Regions from separate parts of the Streptomyces sp. NPDC014891 genome, predicted to be linked through region 2. Evidence: riboswitches for the same ligand, from Rfam matches in the RefSeq annotation. Region 2 holds a riboswitch; each other region holds the start of a gene.
The links. Region 2 has a riboswitch for cyclic di-AMP ahead of ACF09E_RS29465 (M23 family metallopeptidase). Riboswitches for the same ligand answer to the same signal wherever they lie in the genome.
Positions count from the first base shown of each region.

Region 1: linked by a shared signal. The riboswitch ahead of ACF09E_RS13870 (transglycosylase SLT domain-containing protein) and the one ahead of ACF09E_RS29465 (M23 family metallopeptidase) in region 2 are both predicted to bind cyclic di-AMP.
Region 3: linked by a shared signal. The riboswitch ahead of ACF09E_RS32275 (M23 family metallopeptidase) and the one ahead of ACF09E_RS29465 (M23 family metallopeptidase) in region 2 are both predicted to bind cyclic di-AMP.

Region 1 covers NZ_JBIBWF010000004.1:424,773-428,010, reverse strand. The annotation lists gene ACF09E_RS13875 (alpha/beta family hydrolase) at 1-1,032, shown strand, start outside; gene ACF09E_RS13870 (transglycosylase SLT domain-containing protein) at 1,026-1,904, opposite strand; cyclic di-AMP (ydaO/yuaA leader) riboswitch at 1,910-2,093, opposite strand; gene ACF09E_RS13865 (hypothetical protein) at 2,436-3,068, shown strand; gene ACF09E_RS13860 (phosphocholine-specific phospholipase C) at 3,133-3,238, opposite strand, start outside.
Region 2 covers NZ_JBIBWF010000011.1:234,677-237,914, forward strand. The annotation lists gene ACF09E_RS29460 (PP2C family protein-serine/threonine phosphatase) at 212-1,408, shown strand; cyclic di-AMP (ydaO/yuaA leader) riboswitch at 1,641-1,786, shown strand; gene ACF09E_RS29465 (M23 family metallopeptidase) at 1,798-2,943, shown strand; gene ACF09E_RS29470 (aldo/keto reductase) at 3,007-3,238, shown strand, end outside.
Region 3 covers NZ_JBIBWF010000014.1:136,800-140,037, forward strand. The annotation lists gene ACF09E_RS32270 (M16 family metallopeptidase) at 1-777, shown strand, start outside; cyclic di-AMP (ydaO/yuaA leader) riboswitch at 976-1,141, shown strand; gene ACF09E_RS32275 (M23 family metallopeptidase) at 1,154-1,924, shown strand; gene ACF09E_RS32280 (GntR family transcriptional regulator) at 2,130-2,813, shown strand; gene ACF09E_RS32285 (HPr family phosphocarrier protein) at 2,959-3,238, opposite strand, start outside.

The sequences.
Region 1 (3,238 bases), on a different contig from region 2:
GGGGTGGGGGCGCGGGATCTCGCGGCGGTCGAGCGGCGCGAGCACGAGGAGCTCGACCAGCGGGCCGACCGCTACCGGGGCAGCAGACCCTCCGTTCCGCTGGAGGGCCGGACCGTCCTGATCGTGGACGACGGTCTCGCCACGGGCGCCACGGCCCTCGCGGCCTGCCGGGTGGTGCGGGCCCGGGGCGCGGGACGGATCGTCCTGGCGGTGCCGGTGGCGCCCCGCGGGTGGAAGGCGAGACTTGGTGGCGAGGCCGACGAGACGGTGAGCGTGCACGCACCCGAGGCGTTCTCGGCGATCGGACAGTTCTACGGGGACTTCAGTCAGACCCCGGACGCGGAGGTCGTGGCCTGTCTGGACCGGATCCGGGCCGCGCACGGGCCGGTCGTCCGGGACGGGGACGTACGGATCCCCGTGGACGACCGCGTCACGCTGGCGGGGCGGCTCGCGGTGCCCGAGGACGCCTTGGGTGTCGTCCTGTTCGCCCACGGGAGCGGGAGCAGCCGGCGCAGCCCCCGGAATCGGGCGGTGGCGGCAGCTCTCAACCGGGCGGGCCTCGGCACCCTGCTGTTCGATCTCCTCACCGAGGCGGAGGCGGGGGACCGGGCGCACGTCTTCGACACCCCGCTGCTCGCCGGGAGGCTGGCCCGGGCCACGGAGTGGCTCGCGGGGCGACCGGAGAGCGCGGGCCTTCCGCTGGGCTCCTTCGGGGCCAGTACGGGAGCGGCGGCCGCGCTCTGGGCGGCGGGCGACCCCGGCTCACCGGTGGCCGCCGTCGTGTCACGCGGTGGCCGGCCGGACCTCGCGGCCGACCACCTGGCGCGGGTGAAGGCCCCGACGCTCCTCGTGGTCGGAGGGCGGGACGCGCTGGTCCTCGACCTCAACCGGCGGGCGGAGTCGCTGCTCCGCTGCGAGAGCCGGCTGGAGGTCGTGGAGGGCGCCACACACCTCTTCGAGGAGCCCGGGGCCCTGGAGGAGGTGGCGGAGCTCGCCACCTCCTGGTTCACCGGGCACTTCCGTGATCAGTAGGCGCCGTTGACGTTGTCGATGGAGCCGTAGCGGTCGGCCGCGTAGTTGCAGGCGGCGGTGATGTTGGCGACCGGGTCGAACAGGTCCGTCGAGGTGCCGGGCACGTGGTAGGCGAGGAAGGTCGGCTCGATCACCTGGAGCAGGCCCTTGGAGGGGGTGCCGGCCACGGCGTTGGAGTCCCAGAGGTTGATGGCCTGGGGGTTGCCGGAGGACTCCCGCATGATGTTGCGGTGGATCCCCTCGTAGGAGCCGGGGATCCCGCGCTGGGCCATGATGTCCAGCGACTCGCGGATCCAGCCGTCGAGGTTGTCCGCGTACTGGGTGGCGGCGACGGGCGCCGCCTGGACCGGGGCGGACGCGGCGGCGGGGGCGGCGGCCGAGGCGCCGGTGCCGGCGGCGGCCGGAGCGGCGCTGCGGCGCTCGGAGCGGCTCGCCCGTTCGGCCGAAGCGGTCTTCTTCGCCTCCTCCGGGGCGGCCTTGGCGGAATTCCGATGAAGCGTCAGTTCAAGGCCGGGGTGAATGAGTGACGGATTGTCACCCACGGCGCTCTTGTTGGCCTGGTAAAGGTCCTTCCAGCCGCCCTGAATTCCCTTCTTCTGCGCGATGAGGGAAAGCGAGTCGCCGCTGACGACCGTGTAGGTGCGCGCTGCGGCCCTGGCGGTGGGCGCCTTCGGCGCGGCCTTGGCGGCGGCCGGGGCGGCGGGGGCGGTGATGGCCTTCGGCGCGATGTCCGGGGCTCCGGAGGCGGGCGCGGCGCCGGCCACGGCCGGGGCGATCAGCGGGAGCGCGAGGGCGGCGCCACCTGTGCCGACCAGCGCGAGTCCACGGGAGACGGGGCGGCGGGGACGGCGGTGCTTACCGTGAGCAGGCATGACGGGATTCCTCTCCGGCGCCTTCGGGGTGAGCTGTCGGGTTCGGACTGGAGATGTCCGGCCGCGCGCACGCGGCTTCACCCCGAGCCGTTCCGGAATCCCGGCCGGCGTATTCGTGGGTCCCCCGCTCCTGCCGTCGGGTGAAAGGGAGGTATTTCGAGCAGTGGCAGGATTCGGCGATCCGCTCGAATGGAGGTGACCGTAGGCCACCTGTGCGACGGAGAACAAGAGGATCTGAGTCCGGAAGTCGGCGAAAGGATCACTGAATTACCGGAACTCATGATCGCCCCTGACGTCGGCGGAGCGAACTTTCTTGCCCGGTAAGGCCTGCGGGAATGTCGATCACCGGCGCGTTCCCGGCGGAGTGAGTCGCGTCACCAGGTGCTCTATGTCCGAATGTTCTGGTTAATTCCATTGATGGCGCAACGGGCTGGAAAGGCGGGGTCGGTCTCAGGGGCACTCAAGGGCATACATCGCGAAACCGACATTCTTCGTGAAAGGTGAAGAGACCCCGACCGAGGAGCCGCCCGGATGTCACCCGCCGCCCCCCTGCTGATCCCCGAAGGCCTCGCCCCCGAAGGCCTCGACCCGGACGCCCTCGACCGCGAGGCCGCCGCCCTCTTCGACAGCGCCACCTGGCAGCGCGTCGTCGCCGACTGGACCGACCGGACGCCGTCCGCGCCCGCCGCGGAGGAGTGGCGCGCCCTCCTCTCCGTTCCGGTGGACCGGCTCGTCGCCGACGCGCTCGACGCCCTGCCGCCGCCCCCTCCCGCCGAGCGCCGGCTGCCCGGCCGGCTCGCTGCCGTCCTGCCCGACCGGCTGCACGTCTGGCGTCGCGTCGGCCGGCCCGAGCTGCGCCCCTCGGTTCACCTCGGCTACGCGCGCCTGGTACTGACCGAGTGGGGCTGGCAGAACGCCCCGTACAAGCTGCGCGACGCCCGCGGGGCCCGCTGCGTCTGCGGTGCGCTCCTCGCCGCGCACCGTCTCGGCCACGGCAGCGCGACGACGATGAACGAGGCCGCCGCCTGGATCATGACGGAGCTCCGCGCCCGGGGCTGGCACGACCTGATCGGGCCGTGGAACCGGGCCCCGGGCCGTACGGCGGCCGACGCCGTGGACCTGCTCGACGCCACGATCCGCCGTGCCGCGGAGGCCGGCCGCTGAGAGGACGTCCGCGTGGAGGGCCGCGCACGGCGGAGGGGCGCCGCCCCTCCGCCGCGCGGCGTGCTCAGCCGGTGACGCTCGGGGCCCCGGTCTCGATGTGGCCGGTGTACCGGCGCGACCAGGTTCCGTCGATGTCGGCCAGGATCGTGAAGTCGTACCAGCCGTCGTTG
Region 2 (3,238 bases):
GCTGTGTGTGGTGGGGCTGGGGTGCGCGGCCGCGCCGGGCCTGCTGGCGAGGGGCGGACGGCTGGCCGGACCGGCGGACTGAACCGGGCGCCGCGCCCTCCGGCCGTACGCCGGTCGGCCCTGCGGGAGTCGCCGCCCCCGCCCGGGGCGGCGACCCTGGGAGGGCGCGGTACGGGCCGCGGCCGGGGACGGACCGGGCAGGAGAGCACAGGTGGGGCGACCCCCAGGAGTGACCGGCGGGCGGCGGGACGACGCGGGCCGCGGGCCGTACGGGGGTGCCCGGCGGTTCCTCCGGGCGCTGCCGCCGCTGATGATCGTCGGCGGTGTCTTCTTCGACGTCCTGACGCCGGCCCGGTACAGCGCGGCGCCGATGTTCTCCGCCGCCCCGCTGATCGCGGCCCCGTTCTTCTCCACCCTGACGACGCTGCTCACCGGGATCGCGGCCGTGCTGGCCTCGGTCGGGCTGCACGTCTACAACGAGACCGCGGGCGAGATCTCGTCGTTCACCGAGTTCCTGACCGTGTTCACGGTGTCCGCGCTGGCCCTGCTGATCAACCGGGTGGTCCGCCGCAGCGGCGAGCGGCTCGCCTCGGCGCGGGTCATCGCGGAGGCCGCGCAGAAGGCGGTGCTGCCGACGCCGGCCGAGCGGATCGGCGGGCTGCAGTGCGCGGCGCGGTACGAGGCGGCGCAGGCGGACGCGTTCATCGGCGGCGACCTGTTCGCCGTCCAGGACACGCCCTACGGGGTGCGGCTCGTGACCGGCGACGTCCGCGGCAAGGGCATGGACGCGGTCGAGGCCGTCGCCGTCGTCATCGGGGCGTTCCGGGAGGCGGCCGAGCAGGAGCGGACGCTGGAGGGCGTGGCGCGGCGGCTCGAACGCGCCCTCGCCCGGGAGGGCACCCGCCGGCACGGTCTCGACGCCTTCGAGGGGTTCACCACGGCCGTGCTCGCCGAGATCCCGCGCGGGGACGGCGGCGGCACCTTCGACGGCTTCGTACGGGTCGTCAACCGCGGGCACCCGCCTCCGCTGATGCTGCACGCCGACGGGCACCTGGACATGCTGGAGCCGGGCGAGGCGGCGCTGCCGCTCGGCATGGGCGATCTGGCGTCGTGGCCGGACCGGGCCGAGGCGCGGCCGTACCCGCCGGGCGCGACGCTGCTCTTCTACACCGACGGCCTCTCGGAGGCGCGGAACGCCGAGGGGGTCTTCTACGACCCGGCCGAGCGGCTGGCGGGGCGGATCTTCCCGGGGCCCGAGGAGCTGCTCGACGCGCTCGTGGACGACGTGCGGCTGCACACCGGGGGCGGGTCGACGGACGACATGGCGCTGCTCGCCGTGAGCCGTCCGGCGACGGGCCAGCCGGAGCGGCGCCGGACGATGCCGGTGGTGCCGCCGGGCGTGCGCTGACCGGCGGGTGGGGGCCTGTCACCGGCCGTAGTCGAGGGGTCTCGCTGCGATAACAATTGACACAACGTCAGATCGCGGAGGTTTGGGCCTTCCTCGCTGAACGGGGGTCAACTCGGACCATTCCCTCCCAATTCAATGAATGATCAAGAGGAACGGCTTGGAATCGGGAGCCCGTGTCTATTAACGTTCGATAACGCAGCGCGGTCGTCCCAGCCGTCGCAAGAGACGGCACCGTGCGCACGCGCCGAATCCTGAAAAGGAACCGGGGAACCACCACTTGGGGTGAATCGGGCCCTTCGCACCTGTGCGACGTGCCCGTAGGAGACCTTCCTGCTCCGAACCCGTCAGCTAACCCGGTAGGCGAGAAGGAAGGAAAGGAGCGCGCCTTCGTGGCGTCCAACACTCCCGCACCCGAAGCCCCCTTCGACGCCTTCGGTGGTGGTGCGGGTCCCGCCGCCCCGGACACCGAGTGGAACCCCACCGAGGGATCCCTCCGCTCCGGCGGTCGCCACCGGGTCGTCAAGCAGCGCTCCAACTTCGCGCGTTCCTCCACCGTCCTCGGCGTCGGCGTGATCGCGGCCGTCGGTGCCGGCGGCCTCGCCACCGCGCAGGAGAAGCCCCCGGTCGCCATATCGCTCCCGGACCTCCCCGACCTGCACCTGCCGGACGCCCACGACCTCCCCGGCGTCGGCGACCTCCTCCCCGAGGAGGCCACCGAGACGGTCAGCGCGGACCGCGCCAACCCGAACCCGCTCACCGTCGCCTCGTACGCCACCGCCGAGGACCAGGGCACGCAGGCCCCGCGGATGCAGCAGGCCGGCCTGGTCACCCAGGGCGGCTCGGCCGCCCAGGCCACGCCCGGCGCCGGCGACGCGGGCGAGGCCCTGCGCGCCCGCATCCTCCAGCAGGCCGAACAGCAGCAGGCCTCCGCCGACGCCGCCGACAAGGCCGCCGCGGAGAAGGCGGCGGCGGAGAAGGCCGCCGCCGAGGCGAAGGCCAAGGCCGACGCCGCCGAGAAGGCGGAAGCCGAGGCCAAGGCGAAGGCCGAGGCGGAGGCCAAGGCCAAGGCGGAAGCGGAGGCCAGGGCGAAGGCCGAGGCCGCGGCCGAGGCCGAGCGCCTCGCCAAGCTGGCCGCGAGCTACTCGCTGCCGCTCTCCTCCTACAGCCTCAGCGCCACCTACATGCAGTCCGGTTCGATGTGGTCCTCCGGCTACCACACCGGCCTCGACTTCGCCGCCCCCACCGGCACCCCCCTCAAGGCGGTCCACGGCGGCACGATCAAGTCGGCCGGCTGGTCCGGCTCGTACGGCTACCGGGTCGTCCTGGAGCTCTCCGACGGCACCGAGATCTGGTACGCCCACATGTCCTCGATGACGGTCTCCGCCGGCCAGACGGTGGGCACCGGCGAGACGATCGGCCGCGTCGGCGCCACCGGGAACGTCACCGGCGCCCACCTCCACATGGAGGTCCACACGCCCGGCGGCTCCGGCCTCGACCCGGCGGAGTGGCTGCGCTCCAAGGGCCTCAGCCTCTGACCCGGCGGCCCGCCCCCGCAGGATGACGGAATAGGCCCGGCGGCGCGGACGGTTGTCCCCACCATGACGAACCTCCGCCCGCTGGGCAGCTCCGACCTGCACGTCTTCCCGCTCGCCCTGGGCGGCAACGTCTTCGGCTGGACCGCCGACGAGGACCAGTCCTTCGCGGTCCTCGACGCCTACACCGCCGCCGGCGGCAACTTCGTCGACTCCGCCGACGTCTACTCGGCCTGGGCCGAGGGCAACCGCGGAGGCGAGTCCGAGACCGTCATCGGCCGCTGGCTCGCCGCCCGCG
Region 3 (3,238 bases), on a different contig from region 2:
GTGCGTCCCGGCACGGCCACCGCCGTGGTCGTCGGCGACCTGACCGGTGTCGACCTGGACAAGGTCCTCGCCGAGACGCTCGGCGCGTGGTCCGGCGAGCCGGCCGAGCCGCTCCCGATGCCGCCGATCACCGCCGACGACACCGGACGGGTCGTCATCGTGGACCGCCCCGGCGCCGTCCAGACCCAGCTGCTGATCGGCCGGATCGGGCCCGACCGGCACGACAGCGTCTGGCCGGCCCAGGTCCTGGGCGCCTACTGCCTCGGCGGCACCCTCACCTCGCGGCTCGACCGGGTCCTGCGCGAGGAGAAGGGCTACACGTACGGGGTGCGCGCCTTCGGGCAGGTGCTCCGCTCGGACGGCCGGGGGAACGGCGCCTCGATGCTCGCCATCAGCGGTTCCGTCGACACGCCCAACACCGGTCCGGCTCTTGACGACCTGTGGAAGGTGCTGCGGACGCTGGCCGAGGAGGGCCTGACCGACGCAGAGCGGGAGACGGCCGTGCAGAACCTGGTGGGGGTCGCGCCGCTCAAGTACGAGACGGCCGCCTCCGTCGCCGCGACGCTCTCCGACCAGGTCGAGCAGCACCTCCCGGACGACTACCAGGCGCAGTTGTACGCCCGGCTGGCCGGGACGGGCACGGTCGAGGCGACCGCGGCCGTGGTCAGCGCGTTCCCCGTCGACCGTCTCGTCACCGTGCTCGTCGGCGACGCGTCGGAGATCGCGGAGCCGGTGCGGGCGCTCGGGATCGGCGAAGTGACCGTCGTGACCGGCTGATTCACGCGGTCCGCAGGACGGGGAGGACCCCGACGGCCCGGCCCGTCGGGGTCCTCCCCTTTGTCCGTATTGGGGCAAGGGTTGGCTTTTGCCTTGTGGCATGTCTTACAAAATGCCTGTCCGGTTGGTGATTGAAAGACGATCCGCATAGCGTCAGGCCGTCTGTTCGTCAGTTGCACGTGCCGCACCCGCGGCATCGGACAGACATCGCCGAGTCCCCGTCAGGCGCGAGCCTGGGGAGCCGGGGACCCACACGCAGTCCCTGGGGTGAATCGGGCGCCTTCGTCTCGTACGGAGGGGCTCGTAGGAGACCTTCCTGCTCCGAACCCGTCAGCTAACCCGGTAGGCGAGAGGGAAGGAAAGGACCAGCCCCTACATGGCGTTCACCCGTGCCACCGGGAAGCATCGTGCTCCGAGCCGGATGGCGCGCCGCGGCGCGGGCATCGCCGGCGCGGCGACCCTCGCCACCGCCGGCGTCATCGGCACCCTGGCCTCCCCGGCGCTCGCCGCCGACACGGACGACCGCTCCCTCGAGGACACCGGCCTCACCAAGGTGATCACCGAGGACGACCTCGCCGAGCGGATCGACGCCCAGGCCGCCGCCCAGGAGCGGGAGGCCTACGAGATCGCCGCCAAGGCCAAGGCCGAGGCCGAGGCGAAGCGCAAGGCCGAGGCCCGCGCCAAGGAGATCCGCGAGGCCGAGCAGCGCGCCGCCCGCGAGGCCGAGCGCCGCCGCCTGGCCTCCTTCCAGCTCCCCGTCGACGGCTCGTACGTGTCCACCGGCTACAAGACCGGCGGCTCGCTCTGGTCCTCCGGCAGCCACTCCGGCGTCGACTTCCACGCCGCCTACGGCAGCACCGTGGTCTCCGTCGGCTCCGGCACCGTCGTCGAGGCCGGCTGGGGCGGCGCGTACGGCAACAACATCGTCATCCGGATGAACGACGGCACGTACACCCAGTACGGTCACCTGTCCTCCATCGGGGTCTACGTCGGCCAGACCGTCGAGCCCGGTGAGCGGATCGGCATCTCGGGCTCCACCGGCAACTCGACCGGACCCCACCTCCACTTCGAGGCGCGGACGACCGCCGAGTACGGCTCCGACGTCAACCCGGTCGCGTATCTGCGCGCCCGCGGCGTCAACGTCTGACCCGACGCCCCGGGCGGCTCCTCGCGCCGCCCCCACCGCATCGCAAAAGCCCCGGCTCGTACAGAGCCGGGGCTTTTCGTCGCGCGCGGCACATCGATATTCCGCCGGGGCATCGGAAATTCCGGCGCGCTGCAATAGAGTCGCAGATCGGGCGCAGAACAGGCGCCGGTTAATTGACTCGCGCGGACCAAGGCGGAGGTCGGACATGCGCATTCCCGCGCACTCGGTATGCACGGCGATCCGGGACGACATCGTCACGGGCGTCTTCGAGCCGGGCGCCCGGCTGACCGAGGACCAGCTCGCCCGCCGGTACGGGGTCTCCCGGGTTCCGGTCCGCGAGGCCCTGCGGACCCTGGAGTCCGAGGGCTTCGTGGTCACCCGCCGGCACGCCGGGGCGCAGGTCGCGGAGCCCACCGAGCAGGAGGCCGCCGATCTGCTCGACATGCGGGCGCTGCTCGAACCGCTGGGGGCCGCCCGTGCCGCCCAGCGGCGCACGGAGGCGCATCTCAAGGTGCTGCGCGGCCTGGTCAGGCTGGGGCAGGAGCGGGCCAGGCGGGGGCAGGGCGAGGATCTGCGTTCACTCGGGGGCTGGTTCCACGAGACGCTGGCCCAGGCCTCCGGCAGTCCGGCCCTGACGGCCCTGCTGACCCAGCTGCGGCACAAGATCGCCTGGATGTACGCGGTCGAGCAGCCCGAGCGGCCGGTGGACGCCTGGGCCGAGCACGGGGCGATCGTGGACGCCGTGGCGCGCGGCGACGCCGAGCGGGCCAGGACGCTGACCGCGCTGCACGCCGAGCGCACGCAGCCGCTGCACCGCCTCAGGAAACCGGCCGGCGGCCGTGTGAGGGTTTCGCAACATGCAGTCAACACGGCGGGTTCCCGGAATTAACGCGCGCATCGTATACATGGAATAGGAATTCGAGGCCGTCGCTCCGCGCTGCCCGAAAAGGCCGCGGGAGAAATCAGAAAAGGCCGTGACCGCCGGAATTCCGGCGGTCACGGCCTTTTCGCCGTGCGGTGGGTGTCGACCCGGATCAGACGGTCTCGGGAAGCTCGTCCAGGCCCTCGGCGACCAGCTTCGCCAGACGGTCCAGAGCGGCCTCGGCGCCGTCGGCCTCCGAGGCGAGGACGATCTCCTCGCCGCCCTGCGCGCCCAGGCCGAGCACCGCGAGCATGGAGGCGGCGTTGACGGGGGTGCCGTCCGACTTGGCGATCGTCACCGGAACGCCGGAAGCCGTGGCGGCACGGACGAAGATGGACGCGGGGCGGGCGTGCAGGCCCTCGGCCCAGCCGACGTTGACGCGGCGCTCAGCC